4 regions of the Roseburia intestinalis L1-82 genome follow, and region 4 is predicted to be linked to each of the others. Evidence: predicted binding sites of a transcription regulator. Region 4 holds the regulator's gene; each other region holds the start of a gene.
The links. Region 4 encodes Rex, which represses fermentation and respiration genes when NADH is low (regulators of the CRP and FNR family bind a similar motif). Its sites were predicted from a motif close to ATTGTTAANTANTTAACAAT; they were not measured.

Region 1 (5,197 bases), 140 kb from region 4:
GGGTAACACTTGCGAGGCTGAATGATATTTTTCAGTCCATCATAAAGAAACAGGCGGATAAGATCGATCCGGTCCGTTCGAAGTTTGGAAGAATCGAGAAAGAGGAAGTGTCACTTCCTGATAAGATGACATATGTGGAAGAATACAGTCTGCATCACGGACATTTTTCGTTTCGGAGTCTTTTAGAAGCACAGTCCGGGAAAATGGAAGTGGTTGTGACATTTCTGGCAATATTAGAGCTGATGAAGATGGGAAAGATCGTTGTTTCCCAGGAATACACGTTTGATGATATAAAAATTGAATCAAAAATTGCGGCCTAGCTGTGTGACAGCAGAAATGAAATGGGATCTGTGTGGAATTTTTACACACCGGAATAGAGGGTTGGTATGGAAGAAAAAAAATATGAGGCAATCGTTGAGGCGATCCTGTTTACAATGGGAGAGTCTGTGGAATTAGAGCGTATAGCAAAAACACTGGAACTTGATACAGAACGGACAAAAAAGATCATAGAACATCTGATGCAGCGCTATGAGGATGATGGCGTCGGCGTTAAGATCATGGAACTGGACGGTTCTTATCAGATGTGTACGAAGGGCGAAATGTATGAATATCTGGTGAAAATCGCAAAGCAGCCGAAAAAGCATGTGCTTACCGACGTTCTGCTTGAAACCCTTTCGATCATTGCCTACAAGCAGCCGATTACAAAGGCGGAAATTGAAAAGATCAGAGGTGTTTCCTGCGATCATGCGGTAAACAAGCTGGTGGAGTACAATCTGGTATGTGAACTTGGAAGGCTGGATGCGCCGGGACGCCCGCTGCTTTTTGGCACAACGGAGGAATTCTTAAGGAGTTTTGGCGTTCAGTCAATCGATGAACTTCCCGTGTTAAGTCCGGTCCAGGTAGAAGAATTCAAACAGGAAGCGGAAGCGGAAATGCATATGAAACTGGATATCTGATCTGGTTTCGTATGCTTTTTTTTCACAAAAAATGAGCATTTTTTGCGTATTATATACATAAGGATTGATGAAATGCTTTTTTGGAGTCTGGTGTATGTGGAAAAAACTGCTGGCATGGATCCTTGTCACTGTGATCTTAACAGGATATGGGATACAGATCGTGGAGGCTTTTGATCAAAAAGAAAATGTGCGGATGGAGGAAGTGACAGAAAAGCCGGATCAAAATTCCCTGTATGCAAAAGCAGCTGTGCTTATGGATGCGGATTCCGGGCGTATCCTGTATGAAAAAAACGGGCACCAGGCGATGGCGAATGCCAGTACGACCAAAATACTGACATGTATCATTGCACTGGAAAACTGCGACCTGGACAGCGAAGTGACCGTGAGTACGCTTGCAGCGTCACAGCCGAAAGTTCATCTGGGTATGCGGGAGGGGCAGAAGTTTTATCTGAAAGATCTGCTGTACGGACTGATGTTGGAATCTTATAATGACTGCGCTGTGGCGATTGCAGAACACATTGCAGGCACGACGGGTGATTTTGCAAAACTTATGAACGATAAAGCAGAGGAGATCGGCTGTGAGGACAGTTATTTTATCACACCGAACGGACTGGATGCCAAAAATGAAAATGGCTTTCATCACACAACAGCGGCAGATCTTTCTTTGATCATGCGGTACTGCATCAAAACATCAGAAATGGCAGAGCAATTTCTTACAATCACAAGGGAAGGACAGTATCAGTTTTCTGATATAGATGGTAAAAACAGTTACACCTGCTGTAATCATAATGCATTTTTGCAGATGATGGACGGGGCATTGTCAGGCAAGACCGGTTTTACCGGTAATGCGGGATATTGTTATGTCGGGGCATTAAAACGTGATGACAGAACTTTTATCGTTGCACTGCTTGCCTGCGGGTGGCCGAATAACAAAACATATAAGTGGGCAGATACAAAAAAACTTATGCAGTATGGAATTTCCCGGTTCCGGAAAATAAGTCTGGATGAGATTGAACTGGACGCAGGGGAATATGCTCCGGTACAGGTGGTGGACGGACAGGGCACAAAGATCGGCGAAGAGGTAACAACAGAACTTGAAGTTGCGCCGGTGAAAGAAAATGTGGAACTATTGATCGAAAAAGACCAGGAAGTACACATAGAGTATCAATTATCCCGGAAACTTTATGCACCGGTAACGGAAGGAGATTTTATCGGTGAGATAACATACCTTCTGGGAGATGAGGTTCTGGCAAAACGTGTGGTCACAGTGAAGAATACGGTAAAAAGAATCGATTTTTGCTGGTGTGTAAAAAAAACAGCAGAATTATTTCCAATGTAAAAGCCCTAAATTCCTTGTATGCAAAAAAAAACTGTCAAAAAATTAACAATTCTCTTGAAAATTTGTCACTGACCATCTATAATTTATCCTAGCGGAATTTGTTATATTTTTACATTATTCACTATGTACCATGTCAAAAGATGTGGTAACAAACTTTATAGATGGAGGGCAAAAAGGATGAATAGTAGTAATGATAGCTTGGCAATGCAGCGTATTACCAAGTTAGTCGATGAGAACAGTTTCATGGAAATCGGTTCTCTCGTAACCGCAAGAAATACAGACTTTAATCTTGCAGACACAGATACACCGTCCGATGGTGTAATTACCGGACATGGTCTGGTGGATGGCAATCTGGTATTTGTATACAGCCAGAATGCAGCTGTATTAAACGGTACTATCGGAGAGATGCATGCAAAGAAGATTGCAGCCGTATATGACATGGCAATGAAAATGGGAGCACCGGTGATCGGATTTATCGATTGCGCCGGAATGCGTTTACAGGAATCTGTGGATGCGTTAAACGGATTTGGTGAGATCTACGCAAAGGAGGTTGCAGCATCCGGCGTTGTTCCGCAGATTTCCGCTATTTTCGGAAGCTGTGGCGGTGGACTTGCAGTAGTTCCTGCATTATCTGATTTCGCATTTATGGAGAGCAAAGGAAAAATGTTCATCAATTCCCCGAATGCGATCGAGGGTAACCGTATTGAAAAATGCGATACTTCTTCCGCAGAGTTCCAGAGTGAGAAAAACGGTTGTATCGATGCTGTTGGAACAGAGGATGAGATCATTGCAGAGATCCGCGAGTTAGTAAGCGTCCTTCCTTTAAATAATGAAGGAGATGTATACACATCTGAGTGTCAGGATGATTTAAACCGTGCATGTGAGAACATGGCAGCCATGAAAGGCGATCCAAGATATTTATTAAGTGAGATCTCAGACGGACATGTATTCTTTGAAACAAAGAAAAACTATGCAAAAGATATGGTAACCGGATTTATCCAGTTAAACGGAATGACAGTCGGCGCTGTTGCAAACTGCTCAGAAGTTTACGATGAAGAGGGCAAAAAAGCAGAGGAGTTCTCCGGAGCTCTGACAGCAAGAGGATGCAACAAGGCAGCAGAGTTCGTTAACTTCTGTGATGCGTTCGAGATCCCGGTATTGTCTTTAACAAACGTAAAAGGTTATGCAGCTACTGTCTGTGCAGAAAAAGGACTTGCAAAAGCACTTGCACGCATGACAATGGCATTCGCTGATGCAACCTGCCCGAAAGTAAACCTGATCACCGGAAATGCAATCGGAAGCGCTTATGTGACAATGAACTCCAAAGCAATCGGAGCAGACTTTACATATGCATGGGAAGATGCAAAGATCGGTATGATGGATGGCGAGCTTGCAGCAAAGATCATGTACGCAGATGCATCTGCAGATGAACTCGCAGCAAAAGCAAAAGAATATGATGCATTACAGTCAAGTGTTATGACTGCAGCAAGACGTGGTTATGTAGATCTTATTTTAGATCCGGCAGACACCAGAAAATACCTTGTAGATGCATTTGAATTATTATACACAAAATGTGCAGGTGTACCGGACAAGAAACATGGAACAAAATAGAAAGGTGAAGTTATGAAGAAAAAATTATCTCTTATGCTTTGTCTTTGCTTTATGGTTCTGGCAATGACAGCATGTGGAACGGATCCTAAGAGCGTTGATTATTTTGGTATGAGTTATTCTGATATCCAGGATAACATGGAGCAGACAGTATCTGCGCTTGTTTCGTTTTCAGATGAAGATATACAGAGTGGTGCAGAATATTATGACTCAAACGGAATGGATGCATTTGCCCACTTACTGACATCCTGGGGTGAAACAGTTTCAGATCTGGGTTCCTATCAGGGACTTGGAGATCTTACTGTGACAAAAGCACAGAAGACTGTGACTGCAGACCAGGTTTTACATTTCTCAGACAGAGATGTAGTTGTTTCTTATGTATATGAATACAATTACGAGACAGAAGCACCGGAACTTACAGATGCAAGTGCAGATCTTGTGTATTCACTTGGCGAGAAAATGGAAAAAGCCGGTATGAATACATTGATGGGAATGGGAACCGTATTTGTAGTTCTTATCCTGATCAGTCTGATCATCAGCTGCTTTAAAGTGATTCCGTATTTACAGAACAAAAAAGCAAATGCTGGTGCGAAGAAAGATGTGGCAGATCCGGTTGTAGAACAGATCGAGCAGCGTGAGGAGACATCCCAGCTTACTGATGATTTAGAACTGGTTGCAGTTATTTCTGCAGCAATCGCAGCAGCAGAAGGAACATCAGCAGATGGATTCGTAGTACGTTCTATCCATAGAAGATAGGCGAAGCAGACAAGTTATAATAAATATATGTCGTAAAAAAGTAATGATCACAGGAGGATGATTCAATGAAAAGCTATACAATTACCGTAAATGGAAATGTTTATGATGTTACTGTAGAAGAGAATGGTGCTGTAAGTGCACCGGCAGCAGCACCGAGACGTGCAGCAGCTCCGGCTCCGGCAGCAGCTCCGAAGGCAGCAGCACCGGCAGGTGGCGCAGGTAACGTAAAGATCGAAGCAGGTGCAGCAGGAAAAGTATTTAAGATCGAGTCTTCTGTAGGTGCATCTGTAAAGAAAGGTGACACAATCTTAGTTCTTGAAATCATGAAAATGGAGACACCGGTTGTTGCTACCGAAGATGGTACTGTAGCAAGCATCAACGTAAGCGTTGGTGATATGGTAGAAGCAGGTGCATTACTGGCAACTTTAAACAACTAATTTTAGGAGGATAACAATGAGTTATTTTACTGAGACAATGGGCAACCTCCTTCATCAGACTGCCTTTTTCAACCTGACATGGGGAAATTTCGTAATGATCT
Region 2 (5,197 bases), 1.5 Mb from region 4:
CGGGTTGAACTTAACGCCGCCCTTTGTATCAGGAACCTGTTTAATACATACTACGATATTCATGTATTTTTCACTCCTTATGTTTTATATGTTTAAATTTTACGCGGATTGATTCGAAATTACTTTAACAGTGCACCGGAGATTACCATACGCTGGACTTCGCTTGTACCCTCGTAGATCTCAGTGATCTTAGCATCACGCATCATACGCTCTACATCGTACTCTCTGATATATCCGTATCCACCGAATAACTGAACAACCTCAGTTGTAACAGCCATTGCAGTCTCTGCTGCGAATAATTTCGCTTTTGCAGCTTCTACAGAATATACTTTCTGAGTAGCTTTTGCCATTGCAGCTTTGTAAACTAAAAGCTGTGCAGCTTCGATTCTTGCAGCCATATCAGCAAGTTTGAACTGTGTATTCTGCTGCTGTGCGATTGAACGTCCAAACTGTTTTCTCTCTTTTGTATAAGCGATAGCTCTGTCTAATGCGCCCTCAGCGATACCAAGTGCCTGAGCAGCAATACCGATACGTCCACCATCAAGTGTGTGCATTGCGATCGGGAAACCTTTTCCTTCCGGTCCTAACAGATTCTCTTTCGGGATTCTGCAGTCTTCGAAGATCAGCTCATAAGTAGATGATCCACGGATACCCATCTTCTTCTCTTTTGTTCCGAATGAGAAACCAGGAGCTCCCTTATCTACGATAAATGCAGAGAAGTTTTTCTTCTTTCTGCCTCTCTTGTCCTCTGTGATGCTTGTGATAGCGATTACAATATAAACATCTGCAACTTTACCATTGGTAATGAAGCATTTTGATCCATTTAATACCCACTCGTCACCATCTAAAACAGCTTTTGTCTGTGCACCCTGTGCATCAGTACCAGCACCCGGCTCAGTTAATGCGAATGCACCTAACTTCTCGCCTGTTGCAAGTGGTTTTACATATTTCTGTTTCTGCTCTTCTGTACCATATGTCATGATCGGATCGATGCAGAGAGATGTATGTGCAGATACAACAACACCTGTGGTTGCGCAAACTTTAGATAACTCTTCTACGCACATAACGTATGTAAGAGGATCACAACCCTGTCCACCATATTCTTTCGGAACCGGGATTCCCATGAATCCGTATTTCTGCATTTTCTTAACCGTTTCTGCCGGGAAAGCTTCTGTCTCATCTGTTTCCTGTGCAAGCGGTTTTACTTCTGTTTCAGCAAATTCCTTGAATAAGGAACGCGCCATTTCATGTTTCTTGTCTAAAGTGAAATCCATGATCTAATTTTCCTCCATAAATATTTATTTTACTGAGCATCGACCGGAGTCTTTGTACGATCAGCATTGTATACATAGAATCCCTTGCCGCTCTTTGCTCCAAGGTTACCACCACGAACCATCTTACGGATCAGTGGGCATGCACGATATTTGCTGTCGCCTGTCTCTTTGTAAAGTACATCCATGATAGCAAGGCAGATATCAAGACCGATGAAATCACCTAACTCTAACGGTCCCATTGGGTGGTTAGCACCAAGTTTCATAGCTGCATCGATACCAGCGATATCGGAAACACCTTCCATTTTGATGAATGCAGCTTCGTTGATCATTGGGATTAAGATACGGTTTACAACGAAACCAGCAGCCTCATTAACCTGTACCGGAGTTTTTCCGATCTCTTCAGAAATTTTCTTAATAGCGGAAACAGTTTCATCCGGAGTATTCACACCAGCGATAACCTCGATCAGTTTCATACGGTCTGCCGGATTGAAGAAATGCATACCAACCATTGGACGGTTTAATCCGTTTCCGATCTCTGTGATGGAAAGACTGGATGTGTTAGAAGCGAAGATACAATCTGGTTTTGCGATCTCGTCTAATTCTTTGAAAGTAGTTTTCTTTACTTCCATGTTCTCGAAAGCTGCCTCTACGATCAGATCACAGTCTTTGCAAAGGTCTTCTTTTAAACCTGGAGTGATTTTTGCAAGGATGCCATCAACAGCTTCCTGTGTCATTTTTCCTTTTTCTACTAATCTTGCATAACCTTTTTTGATTTTCTCTTTTCCGCCTTCAGCCCACTCCTGCTTGATATCGCAAAGTGCTACTTCATATCCTTCTACCTGAGCAAATGCTTTTGCAATGCCCTGTCCCATAGTTCCTGCACCAATAACGCCAACCTTCATTTCGGTTACCTCCTGAAAATAATTATGTTAACTGTATGTTTGAAAAATGCAATCCCCGGGAAGTCATTCCCCGGGAATTACTATAAAAAACTATTATCTCTCAACGATTGTAGAGCATCCCATACCACCGCCGATGCAAAGTGTAGCAAGACCTCTCTTAGCGTCTCTCTTCTGCATCTCATGCAGTAATGTAACAAGGATACGGCATCCGGAAGCACCTACCGGGTGTCCTAATGCGATTGCACCACCGTTTACGTTTACTTTTGACATATCGAATTTCAGATCTCTTGCTACTGCGATAGACTGAGCTGCGAATGCTTCGTTTGCTTCGATTAAGTCCATATCATCAATAGATAAACCAGTTTTTGCTAATACTTTTCTTGTAGAAGCAACAGGTCCAACACCCATGATTTCAGGCTCAACTCCGCCAAGAGCACCTGCTACCCATGTAGCCATTGGTGTAACACCAAGTTCTTTTGCTTTCTCTTCGCTCATAACAACGATTGCTGCTGCACCATCGTTGATACCGGAAGCGTTACCTGCTGTAACAAGTCCGCCCTCTTTACCAGAGCAGCATTTTAATTTTGCTAAAGACTCAGCAGTTGTACCGGCACGTGGTCCCTCATCTTTCACGAAATCAACGATCTCTTTTTTCACTTTAACAGGAACCGGAACGATCTCATCATCAAATTTGCCTTCAGCGATTGCTTTTTCACATTTCTGCTGGCTGTTTGCTGAGAACTCGTCAAGTTCTTCTCTTGTAATGCCATATTTATCACATACGTTCTCTGCAGTGATCATCATATGATAGTGGTTGAATGCATCTGTTAATGCATCATTTACCATTGTATCGATGATCGTTGCATTGTTCATACGATATCCAAAACGAGCTTTTGTCATAGCATATGGTGCCATAGACATGTTTTCCATACCACCTGCAACAACGATATCAGCTTCACCTGCCATGATCATGGTAGCTGCATCATTGACACATTTTAAACCAGAACCACAAACAACGTTGATTGTGATTGCCGGAACTTCGATTGGCAGTCCTGCTTTGATTGCTGCCTGACGTGCAACGTTCTGTCCCTGAGCTGCCTGGATTACACAACCCATTTTTACCTCGTCAACCATCTCCGGTTTAACGTTTGCTCTTCTTAAAGCCTCTTTGATAACGATTGCACCTAAGTCTGCTGCTGGAGTATTGCTTAATGCTCCACCCATTTTACCGATTGCGGTACGGCAGGCACCTGCTAAAACTACTTTCTTTGCCATTTTGAATTCTCCTTTCAATTTAACACAAAGCTCTGCTTTTGCAGAGAATTTGTTTCTTTCTCTTTAAAGTTGCCGAAAAATGCTGTTAATTTTTTAACAATCTTTTTTAAAAAAATAAATTCAAACTTTCGGTTGAAATTTATCTTTTTTTCTTTCATTTTAAAAAGCTTATTTGCTATGTAATCAGCTATTTTTCTGCATTTCTTGTACTTTCTTATGCTAACATATTTCACAATTAATTGCAATAGCTTTCTTTATTTTTCATCTTTGTAAACAATTTTTTACTTCCTTTTTGCTCCATTTTGCGGGGTTTTTTGTTAAATTTTTATCATTTTATCATTTTGTTTAATAAAACACATGATTACCTATAACTGTTCCTTCTATAATGCCGTTATTCACACGAAAATACAGACAATTTGTTGTGCTCGTTCCACCCAGAACCGCCTGTGCCGCACTCATACAATCGGAAGCGACTCCCTGCTCCAGACGGTATGCAAGACGACCGCTGGCAACCGGAGAGAACTGCCCTCCCTGATAAATCACACCGGAAACCGTATTCGGAAAATAGGAGCTTCTGACACGGTTCATGATCACGCTGCCCACCGCAAGTTTTCCATCATATGGCTCGCCCCATGCCTCACACTGGATGATGGCAGCTAACAGATACGCATCGCTCTGTGCCGGTGCGTATGTCACATTCGACCTGTTTTCCTGTTCCTGCTTTTTGATGGCTGCAAGGCGCGCAGCATCCTCTTTTGCCTTCTGTATCTCAAGCTGCTTTTCGTATTCGATCATTTTCTCGATCTTTGCATCGATCGATTCCACATCGGACTGTGCATCTTCAATTTTCTCGCTGGATTCCTGTATCTTCTTCTGCGTATCCTCGATCAGGCTGTTGACTTTTTCCTGCTCTTTCTGTTTTTCCTGCTGTAATACAGTCAGTTCTTCCTTCTGCTCCTCGAGTTCCTTTTTCTGTTTTTTGATCTGCTCCGTGAGCTCCTGATATGCCGTAAGCATATTTCTGTCATACTGATTGATTGCACTTGTATATTCCGCCTGATTTAAAAATTCTGCGATGGAGGACACATGAATAAGCATGTCCCATACAGACTGATTGCCATTTTCATAAATATACTGAATGCGCACTTTCATATCTTCATACTGTTCTGCAGATCGTTCCTCGGAACGTTTCAGATCTTCCGCCGCCGTATTGATCTCGTCTTCTTTCTGCGCTGCCTGCTGCTCTAACTGGTTCATATCAGAAGTGATCGTATTTAACTGTCCGTTCAGTCCGCTAAGGTCGCTCTCCAATCCCTGTTTTTCATTGGTCAGGCTGTCCACCTGATCTTTCGCATCTTCTTTCTGTTTTTTAAGGTCTGTGATCTGGTCTTTTGCCTTATCAATATCTTTCTGTGTCGTTCCTGCATGGACAGTTGCCGTAACAAGTATGCAGCCGGTCAGTATTCCTCCCAGGATTCTTCTCAAAAAATTGTGTCTCATGCTGTTCCTTTCGGCTGAACAGTAAGCTTTCTGCTACTGTTGTATTTTTCGTTCATTGTATTTCTTCTATTAATATGGTATTATAGCATGTAAAGCACAATATGAATATTAATTTTTTCACATACCATTATTGGGGGAATATTCAGGCATCTGATGTCTGGATATGGTATAAAAAGAGCCTGATAATCATCACAGGGGGAGGATTTACCTATGCAATTTGTAAAAACAGCAGATTTAAAACCCGGC
Region 3 (5,197 bases), 750 kb from region 4:
TTATCTGAAAAGTTATGCAGGGATCATCCTGACTGCGGTGATCGGGGCGACGCCGCTTCCTGTGAGATTATATGGAAGATTGCAGAAAAAGAAAGGCTTAAAGCAGACACTTGACATTGCAGAAATTCTCCTGCTGGTAATGTTACTGCTTCTTTGTGTGGCATTTCTGGTAGATGGTTCATTCAATCCGTTTTTATATTTCAGATTTTGAGGGCAATTATGGGAACAAAGCGAAAAGACAGGATCACTGTTGGAGTGACGGCACTGATCCTGTTTGGATTCTTAACAGGAAATATTGCGAAAAGTGATGATACGGTTTCTGTCTCAGAGCGCAGAAAACTTGCACAGTTTCCGAAAATAAATGTGGAAAACATGAAAGATGGTACTTTTATGAGTGGATTTGAGTCGTATGCAAAAGACCAGTTTCCGTTACGGGAGCAGTTTCGTGCATTAAAGACAGCGTTTTCCATGTATGTGCTGGGGCAGAGAGACCAGCATGGACTTTATATCAAAGATGGCTATATTGCCAAAATGGAATATCCGCTTCATGCGGATTCACTGCAGTATGCCGTCACGCGTTTTGGGGAAGTCTATGATCGTTACCTTTCGGATACAGACACAGATATCTATCTGGCGATCGTGCCGGATAAAAGTTATTTTCTGGCAGATGAAAATGGTTATCCGTCCATGGATTATGATATGCTGACGGCGCAGATGAGAGATGGGACGAAATATGCACAGTATATTGACATATTTGGGGATCTTGAACTTTCGGACTATTACCGCACAGATGCACACTGGCGGCAGGAACAGATCACGGATGTGGCACGGCACCTCGCTGGGGCAATGGGGGTAAATCCGGCGACAGAATACGAAACAAAAGAACTGGAAAATCCATTTTACGGTGTCTATTATGGACAGCTCGCACTTCATGGACAGCCTGATACACTGTATTATCTGGATAATGACGTGCTTGAAAACTGTATCGTGTATGATTATGAAAACCGTGCGGAAAATAAGATTTACGACATGGAAAAAACAACGGGGAATGATATGTATGAGATTTTTCTGGGAGGATCGAAATCCCTGATATCGATTGAAAATCCGAATGCGAAAACAGACCGGGAACTGGTCATGTTCCGGGATTCCTTTGGAAGCAGCATCGCCCCACTCCTGGCAGAAGATTATGCGAAGATCACACTGGTGGATATCCGGTATCTGCCCGTGGAGCGGATTGGAAACTATATTGATTTTAAAGATCAGGATGTGCTGTTTTTATATAGTACGTCGGTGTTAAATCACAGTGAGACGTTAAAATGACAGGAGGCTGGGGCGCAAATAGTGCATTCACAATATATCGGCTGGTGCAATTTGCCAATTAATAAACTTGAGTGCACTATTTGCCCCGGCATCCTAACAGCAGTTCCGGTCAGGGAATCGGGATAAATTCCGGTTTCCTGTTCTTAAATACCGTATAATGCGTAAAGCCGGCTTCTTTTAAGATAGAAGGAACTTTTTCAAAATCAAATGCGACATGCTCCGGCTGATGTGCGTCCGCACCGATCGTGATGATCTCCCCGCCGAGTTCATGATAGCGCTTAATGATGTCCTCTGTCGGGTTCGGATGACCGAGTCCGTATTTGAAACCGCCGGTGTTGATCTCAATCCCTTTGCCTTTGATAATAAGAGCCTTTAAGATTTCGTCGATGATGTCGGCATATTTCTGATAGGAATAACTGGCATTTTTATTTGGACCGTATCTTACCACGTAGTCGATGTGACCATAGACGTCAAAACCATCGAAAACTGCGATATTTTCCAGAATGGATTCAAAATATTCCTGATAGCCTTCCTCCTCCGTGTGGTTTTCCCAATAAGCCGGATAATAAGGATCAACGCCGTGCATGACGTGTGAGGAACCGATCACAAAATCAAACGGGTATTGTGACAGGATGTCAGCATGTATGCAGGCAAGATGCGGCTGTAACCCAAGTTCAATGCCGAGTCGAACCGGAAGAACTTCCTTATATTTCTCCTGCATTGCATCCACGGAAGAAACATAATTCGGCAGATCCAGCAAAAATGTCTCCGGTTCGTCCGGATAGTCAATGTCAAGATGGTCTGTAAAACAGATTCCTTTTAAATTTTTTTGTCTTGCAGCAGCGATCATGTCTTCCTGCGGTGTGTGGCTGTCGCCGGAAAACTGGCTGTGCATATGCGTATCCCATAACATATTAAATCCTCTTTCCTGTGCCGGGCTGGCACATAATGTGAAATCTTATTTGCGCAATTACGCATATCACAAATGCTGGTTTGTGGGTGATATGAGTTTCCCTGTGTAGGGTGGTTCTGGGGAGTTACGATTGGCAAATTGCATCAAGCCGGGACTGTTTTGTTCCGTTGTCCGAAAATAAGAAAGTCTAAGTATGCCTGATTCAGGTTGAGGCGGAGTGACGTGTGCGTCCTAAATGTGCCGTCCGGGCACATTAGGACTTGTGCTGCCGTCCATGGCAGCACAACACTGTATTGTGAACAGGCATACAAAGACTTTCTAATTTTCTCCCAAAGTCACAAAACGAGTCCTGGCTTGATGCGATTTGCCAGCCGCAAGGTTGTGAACCACCCTTAGCCGGGAAACTCATTTTACAACCTTGGGGGTGCGTAAATTTTTGTGACATTCATTTCAAAAAGGTTGAAAAATCTCGACGCAATCTGTTATATCTATGCTTTTAAACATACATACTTGGAATAATAATCTGCATTATTAGTCTGTTAATTTACGAAATGATTAATGTAATGCAACATAGCAGATGAAACTTCAGACAAGTCATCAGGCTGAATATCAGTGATATTGCACATTAGGATTTTAAGCATATTTCCATTCGTGCGAATATCAAAAATTCACACCCGCGCCCCCATTTTGAGATGAACCGCCCACCCAAATGGTGTTTCATAACCTGGAGGCTGGCATCTTGCGCAAAGCCTGAGCTGATTTTGTGACTTTGGGAGAAAATTAGAAAATCTTAGTGTGTCTGTAGATACACAGTGATGTTCTGCCACGGATGGCAGAACAAGGCTTCACGAGCCACGGATGGCTCGTTGAACGCCGGTCACGTCACTCCGAGAAAATCTAACTCAGACACACTTAGACTTTTCTTATTTTCGTACAATGGAACCAAAATTAACTCCGGCTTTGCGCAAGATGCCACTCACAGACCTGCGACACACCATTGGGACGGGCGATTTATTTCATAAACAAACCAACATTTGGTAAGTAGCTTATGATATAGTATAGCCTATCCCACAAAAGAAAAGAAGTCATATTTGTATATTTTGTATAAAATTCATGAAAAAACGACCGGAAAATTGCATATAGTGAAAAATTTAACAAACACAGAATAAAGTCGAGAAAAAGGCTTGAACTTTCAAAAGAAATTGGTTAAAATAAAGGAAGCTTGGGACGGGCATAAGTCCCATCAAGTTATCACATTTACAAATTCTAGGAGGAATTAAAAATGGCAGTAAGAGTAGCAATCAATGGTTTTGGCCGTATTGGTCGTCTTGCTTTCAGACAGATGTTTGGAGCAGAAGGATATGAAGTAGTAGCAATCAATGATTTAACAAGTCCTAAAATGTTAGCACACTTGTTAAAATATGATTCATCTCAGGGTAAATATGAGCATGCTGATGAAGTTTCCAGCACAGATGATTCTATCATCGTTTGCGGTAAAGAGATCAAAATCTACGCTTTCCCAGATGCAAACAACTGCCCATGGGGAGATTTAAAAGTTGACGTTGTATTAGAGTGCTCCGGTTTCTATACAAGCAAAGAAAAAGCACAGGCTCATATCAATGCAGGTGCTAGAAAAGTTGTTATCTCTGCTCCAGCAGGAAATGACCTTCCTACTATCGTTTATAATACAAACCACGAGACATTAAAAGCTTCTGATACAATCATTTCAGCAGCTTCCTGTACAACAAACTGCTTAGCACCAATGGCAGATGCATTAAACAAATATGCTCCGATCCAGTCTGGTATCATGGTAACAATCCATGCTTACACAGGTGATCAGATGACTCTTGATGGACCTCAGAGAAAAGGTGATTTAAGAAGATCACGTGCAGCAGCAGTTAACATCGTTCCTAACAGCACAGGTGCTGCAAAAGCAATCGGTCTTGTTATCCCAGAGTTAAACGGTAAGTTAATCGGATCTGCTCAGCGTGTACCGACCCCAACAGGTTCTACAACAATCTTAACAGCAGTTGTTAAGAAAGCTGGCGTAACAAAAGAAGACATCAACGCAGCTATGAAAGCAGCAGCTAACGAGTCCTTCGGTTACAACGAGGATGAGATCGTTTCTTCCGATATCGTAGGAATGAGATATGGTTCATTATTCGATGCAACTCAGACAATGGTTAACCAGGTATCTGATGACCAGTACGAAGTTCAGGTTGTTTCATGGTATGACAACGAGAACTCTTACACATCTCAGATGGTTCGTACAATCAAATACTTCAGTGAGTTAGCATAATCGACGGGTTACGATAACTATATGCGACTTTTAGCAGGTCCGGTCCTATTGGACCGGGCCTGTTTTTATACCTCAATTATATAAAAGGAGGACATATTTTATGTCATTAAACAAAAAATCAGTAGACGACATTAATGTAAAGGGAAGAAGAGTACTTGTAAGATGTGATTTCAACGTTCCGTTAAAAGAAGGAAAAATCACAGATGAGACTCGTATCAACGCAGCTCTTCCTACCATCCAGAAATTAATCAACGATGGTGGAAAAGTAATTCTCTGTTCACATCTTGGAAAAGTAAAAAACGGACCAAACGAAGGCGAGTCTTTAGCTCCGGTAGCTGAGAAACTTTCTGAGAAACTTGGCAAAAAAGTAAACTTCGTATCTGATTACAATGTAACAGGTGAGGCAGCTACAAAAGCAGTTGCTGAAATGAACGAAGGAGATGTTGTATTATTACAGAATACACGTTTCCGTGGTGCTGAGGAGACAAAGAACGGCGAAGAGTTCAGCAAAGAGTTAGCTGATCTTGCAGACGATTATGTATGCGACGCATTCGGTTCCTCCCACAGAGCACATGCTTCTGTTGCAGGCGTTACAAAATTCATCACTGCAAAGGGTGGTTCTAACGTAGTTGGTTACTTAATGCAGAAAGAGATCGATTTCCTTG
Region 4 (5,197 bases):
AATCTGAAGGCGGTTATATCTGGGCATGTAAAAACTATGACGGAGATGTCATGAGTGATATGGTTTCAAGTGCATTTGGTTCGCTTGCCATGATGACTTCCGTGCTGGTTTCTCCGGATGGCTATTATGAGTATGAGGCTGCACACGGAACGGTACAGCGTCATTATTACAAACACTTAAAAGGTGAGGAAACATCCACGAACTCTGTTGCAACCATTTTTGCATGGACGGGAGCACTTAAGAAACGCGGAGAGCTTGATTCGAATGCTGCATTGTCCGATTTTGCAGAAAAACTCGAAAAGGCTTGTATTAAGACCATTGAAGATGGTAAAATGACAAAAGACCTTGCGCTGATTACTACGAATCCGAATCCGGTCGTATTAAACAGCGAAGATTTTATCAAGGCAATCAGAACGACGTTAGAGGAAAGTTTAAAATGATTTTGTCATGTCAGAGTATCTCAAAGTCTTTTGGAACAGATGAGATATTAAAAGATGTAAGTTTTCATATTGAAGCAAATGAAAAAGCAGCGATTGTCGGCATCAATGGTGCCGGCAAGTCTACGCTGCTTAAAATTATTATGGGCGAAGAAACGTCCGATGCCGGTGAAGTGATTCTTGCAAAGGATAAGACAATCGGCTACTTAGCACAGTATCAGGATGTATCCGGCCATAGAACCATCTATGATGAGGTTCTTTATGCAAGAACCGATATTCTGGAAATGGAACAGAAACTTCGTGATATGGAGTCTGAGATGAACAGCCGTACCGGTGAAGAATTAGAAAAGCTGATGGATATTTATCACCGCCAGAGCCATGAATTTGAACTGCAGGGCGGATATGCATACCGCAGTGAAGCGACCGGTATTTTAAAAGGACTTGGTTTTTCAGATGAAGATTTGAGCAAACAGATGAGCGAGTTATCCGGAGGACAGAAAACAAGAGTTTCCCTTGGCAAACTTTTAGTCACAAAGCCGGATGTACTGCTTTTAGATGAGCCGACGAACCATCTGGATATGGAGTCGATCCGCTGGCTTGAGAATTTTCTGCGGGCTTACAAAGGGGCTGTTGTGATCGTAGCACATGACCGTTATTTTCTGGATCGTGTTGTCACAAAAGTTGTAGAGATTTTCCAGCATAAAGCGTATGTATATCAGGGAAATTATTCGGATTTTGCAAAGAAAAAAGCAAAAGTTCGTGAAGATCTGTTAAAACAGTATTACAACCAGCAGCGTGAGATCAGACACCAGGAAGAAGTTATTACAAAATTAAAATCATTCAACCGCGAAAAATCTATCAAGCGTGCGGAAAGCCGTGAGAAAATGTTAGATAAGATTGAACGCATTGAAAAGCCGGTTGAGGATAATACGGATATTAAGATCGTGTTAGAGCCAAATGTGGTCAGCGGAAATGACGTCCTTACCGTGTCAAATCTTGCAAAATCCTATCCGCCGGTCACATTGTTTTCGGATATTTCATTTGAGATCAAACGTGGGGAACGGGTGGCGCTGATCGGTAACAATGGAACTGGTAAAACGACCATACTAAAGATCATCAATAATCTGATTCCGGCAGATGGCGGTACCGTGACACTTGGTTCGAATGTGCATATCGGATATTACGATCAGGAACATCAGCTTTTACATATGGAAAAGACGATTTTTGAGGAAATCTCAGATGCCTATCCGGGGCTGAATAATACGAAGATCCGCAATGTGTTAGCAGCATTTTTGTTTACAAATGATGATGTGTTTAAGCACATTTCAGATTTGAGCGGTGGAGAGAGAGGACGTGTTTCCTTAGCAAAATTAATGCTTTCCGATGCGAATTTTCTGATCCTTGATGAGCCGACGAACCATTTGGATATTACATCCAAAGAAATTTTGGAATCTGCGTTAAACCAGTATACCGGAACCGTATTTTTCGTTTCCCATGACCGCTATTTTATCAATCAGACGGCGACGAGGATCCTAGAGCTGACAGGTGAGACGGTTGTAAATTATATTGGAAACTATGATTATTATCTGGAAAAACACGATATCATGACGCAACTGTATGTAAAACCACAGGAAATATCGGATATTCAGGCAGGAAAACAGGATGATGCGGTCAATAAACTTGACTGGCAGGCGCAGAAGGCAGAACAGGCAAGGATCCGTAAGATTGAAAACAGTCTGAAAAAAATAGAAGATGAGATTGCAGCATTAGAAGAAGAGATAAGCGCGATCGATGAAGAATGTGCGAAGCCGGAAAATGCAGTCAATTCCGCAAAGTTAAATGAACTTGCTGCACGACAGCAGGAGTGCAGGGAACGCCTTGAAACCTGCTATGAAACGTGGGAAGATCTGTCAATGCAGCTGGATGGAGCTAAAGATAGTTAAAAATTTCACACATTGACAGACACAGGGGAAATCACTATAATAAACGAGAGAACGTAAGAAAGGTGGAACCTTTTGTGCAGGAAAAAGAGATATCACAGGCAGTGATCCGAAGGATGCCGCGTTATTACCGTTACCTCGGAGAACTATTAGACGCCGGTGTGGAGCGTATATCATCCAATGATCTGAGCAAACGGATGAATGTGACCGCATCCCAGATCAGACAGGATCTGAATAATTTTGGCGGGTTCGGTCAGCAGGGCTACGGCTATAATGTAAAATATTTATATGAAGAGATCGGTAAGATCTTAGGTTTGAATGAGAGACACAATATTATTGTAATGGGTGCCGGTAACCTTGGTCAGGCACTTACCAATTATGTAAAATTTGAGAAACTTGGCTTTGTTATCATAGGACTTTTTGATGTAAATCCGGCGCTTGACGGAGTGACTGTACGCGGGATCAAAATCCGTATGTTAGATGAATTAGAGAGTTTCTGTGAAGAAAATCAGGTAGATATCGCAGCGCTGACCATGCCGAAGGAAAAGGCAGATGCGATTGCAAACAGGCTGGTCGGACTTGGAATCCGTGCAATCTGGAATTTTGCCCATGTAGATCTTGAATTGATCGACAAAAATGTTGTCGTGGAGAATGTACATCTTTCCGACAGTCTGATGCAGTTGTCTTACAACATTGTCAGAAACAAAAAAGCAGAAGAAAACGGCAACTGAAAAGGTGCTGTAAATGTAGAGAGCAAATAGCTGCCGCACAGATTTATGTGCGGCGTTTTTTGCCTTATAAAACAAGGAGAAAAATCCTCTGCTCCTGCAAAGGCAGTCGCATTTTGCTCCGCAAAACAAGGAGAAAAATCCTCTGCTCCTGCAAAGGCAGTCGCATTTTGCTCCGCAAAACAAGGAGGATTTCATGAAATATCTTGTAGACAGCCGGGAAATGCAAAAATATGATGCAAATACCATTTCACATTTTAAGGTGCCGGGACTTCTCTTGATGGAGCGCGCTGCAATAGCATTTGTGGAAGAGCTGCATAGACAAAATGTGGATCTTACGGAAGTACTCATTGTGTGTGGCAGTGGAAATAACGGTGGAGATGGTCTTGCGATCGCACGCCTTTTATTTTTGGAAGGACATGCTGTCACGGTCGTTTATGCCGGAAATAAAGAGCACTGTTCGGAGTCAAACAGGGTACAGCAGGATATTTTAAATGCATACGGTATTTCTATATACATGGATATCCCGGAAAAGATCAGACCTACTCTTGTAATAGACGCAATATTTGGTGTGGGACTCTCAAGAGATGTGACCGGTGAATATGCAGATATGCTGTGCCGGATGAATGAACTTTCCGGGGAAAAAGCGGCGGTAGACATTGCATCCGGGATCTCTGCGGACACGGGAGCCATTTTAGGCACAGCGTTTCGTGCAGATCTTACGATCACATTTGCATTTGAAAAATTAGGCAGTATCCTCTGGCCGGGAAATGAGTATGCCGGCAGGATCATTGTATGTGATATTGGCATCACGAAAGAAAGCTGGCTGGGTGAACCGCCGGCCGTGATGGCACTTGAAGAAAAAGATTTTTCGATACTGCCAAAAAGAAAAAGCCATTCTAATAAGGGCAGTTATGGAAAACTCTTGCTGATCGCCGGAAGTGTCAATATGGCAGGGGCGGCAGTTTTGTCTGCGAAAGCAGCTTATGCCACAGGGTGTGGTCTGGTGCGTGTGCTGACTCCGGAGGAAAACAGAGCTATTTTACAGTGCAGTGTTCCGGAGGCGGTTCTTACTACTTACGATAAAACTTTAGTACCGGAAGAACCGGTTCTGAGGGAGATCCTTGACTGGGCAGATGCCATTGTGATCGGTCCCGGACTAGGAAAAGAAAAAACTTCTGCACAGATATTAAATTTTGTGTTAGAATATGGAACGTCACATGAGAATAAAGCATTTCTTTTTGATGCTGATGCATTAAATCTGGTGGCAGAGCAGAAAAACACCGGAGTGCAGGGGGCAGATAGATGGAAAAATTTTAAGAATACTGCCGTGATTACACCGCATCTTGGAGAGATGAGCAGGCTTACCAGAAAAACAGTTGGAGAAATCCAGAAGAATCTGTTGCAGACAGCTGCAGATTTTGCAGATGAAAATCAGGTTATTTGCGTCCTGAAAGATGAACATACAGTGACCGCACTGCCGGATCATAAAAGGTATCTGAATCTTTCCGGTAATCCGGGAATGGCAACTGCAGGAAGCGGGGATGTACTAAGCGGTTTGATCGGTGCACTTATGGCACAGAAACTGACATCATATCAGGCGGCACCTCTTGGAGTATACCTTCACGGTTTGGCAGGTGATATCATGGTACAGACGACAGGTTTACAGGGCCTTACAGCCTCGGATCTGATCACCGGGATCAAAAAGGTACTAAATATTTACACACAACAGTAAAAGCGCGTATAGATTTTGTGTTGAACAAAAAAGTAATGAAAAAAATAGATTGGAGAACAACATGAACAGATACAGCAGAGTGCATGCGGAGATCGATCTGGATGCAATTCTTCACAACATGGATGCAATGCGTGGGAACATTGCAAAAGATACAAAAATTATGGCGGTCATCAAGGCTGACGGCTATGGACATGGTGCCGTAGAGATTGCAGAGACGATTGAAAAACTTGATTATCTATACGGTTATGCGGTTGCCACGGTGGAAGAGGGACTGATCCTTCGAAATCACGGGATCCAGAAACCAATCCTGATCTTAGGATATGTGTTCCCGGATCAGTATGTGGATATGATCAAAGC

Region 1: the regulator Rex is predicted to act here: its motif matches at 2,326-2,345, upstream of RIL182_RS10705 (acyl-CoA carboxylase subunit beta).
Region 2: the regulator Rex is predicted to act here: its motif matches at 3,533-3,552, upstream of RIL182_RS03250 (acetyl-CoA C-acetyltransferase).
Region 3: the regulator Rex is predicted to act here: its motif matches at 3,373-3,392, upstream of gap (type I glyceraldehyde-3-phosphate dehydrogenase).

The regions. Positions count from the first base shown of each region.
Region 1 covers NZ_LR027880.1:2,291,310-2,296,506, reverse strand. The annotation lists gene RIL182_RS10720 (segregation and condensation protein A) at 1-320, shown strand, start outside; gene scpB (SMC-Scp complex subunit ScpB) at 387-956, shown strand; gene RIL182_RS10710 (D-alanyl-D-alanine carboxypeptidase family protein) at 1,051-2,295, shown strand; gene RIL182_RS10705 (acyl-CoA carboxylase subunit beta) at 2,473-3,906, shown strand; gene RIL182_RS10700 (OadG family transporter subunit) at 3,919-4,659, shown strand; gene RIL182_RS10695 (biotin/lipoyl-containing protein) at 4,725-5,096, shown strand; gene RIL182_RS10690 (sodium ion-translocating decarboxylase subunit beta) at 5,113-5,197, shown strand, end outside.
Region 2 covers NZ_LR027880.1:651,109-656,305, reverse strand. The annotation lists gene RIL182_RS03265 (electron transfer flavoprotein subunit beta/FixA family protein) at 1-63, opposite strand, end outside; gene RIL182_RS03260 (acyl-CoA dehydrogenase) at 120-1,274, opposite strand; gene RIL182_RS03255 (3-hydroxyacyl-CoA dehydrogenase family protein) at 1,304-2,176, opposite strand; gene RIL182_RS03250 (acetyl-CoA C-acetyltransferase) at 2,270-3,451, opposite strand; gene RIL182_RS03240 (cell wall hydrolase) at 3,797-4,936, opposite strand; gene RIL182_RS03235 (HD-GYP domain-containing protein) at 5,162-5,197, shown strand, end outside.
Region 3 covers NZ_LR027880.1:1,396,375-1,401,571, forward strand. The annotation lists gene RIL182_RS06485 (MBOAT family O-acyltransferase) at 1-211, shown strand, start outside; gene RIL182_RS06490 (DHHW family protein) at 220-1,320, shown strand; gene RIL182_RS06495 (histidinol-phosphatase HisJ family protein) at 1,430-2,233, opposite strand; gene gap (type I glyceraldehyde-3-phosphate dehydrogenase) at 3,516-4,532, shown strand; gene RIL182_RS06505 (phosphoglycerate kinase) at 4,633-5,197, shown strand, end outside.
Region 4 covers NZ_LR027880.1:2,149,209-2,154,405, reverse strand. The annotation lists gene RIL182_RS10050 (NADP-dependent isocitrate dehydrogenase) at 1-440, shown strand, start outside; gene RIL182_RS10045 (ABC-F family ATP-binding cassette domain-containing protein) at 437-2,380, shown strand; gene RIL182_RS10040 (redox-sensing transcriptional repressor Rex) at 2,455-3,108, shown strand; gene RIL182_RS10030 (NAD(P)H-hydrate dehydratase) at 3,302-4,840, shown strand; gene alr (alanine racemase) at 4,902-5,197, shown strand, end outside.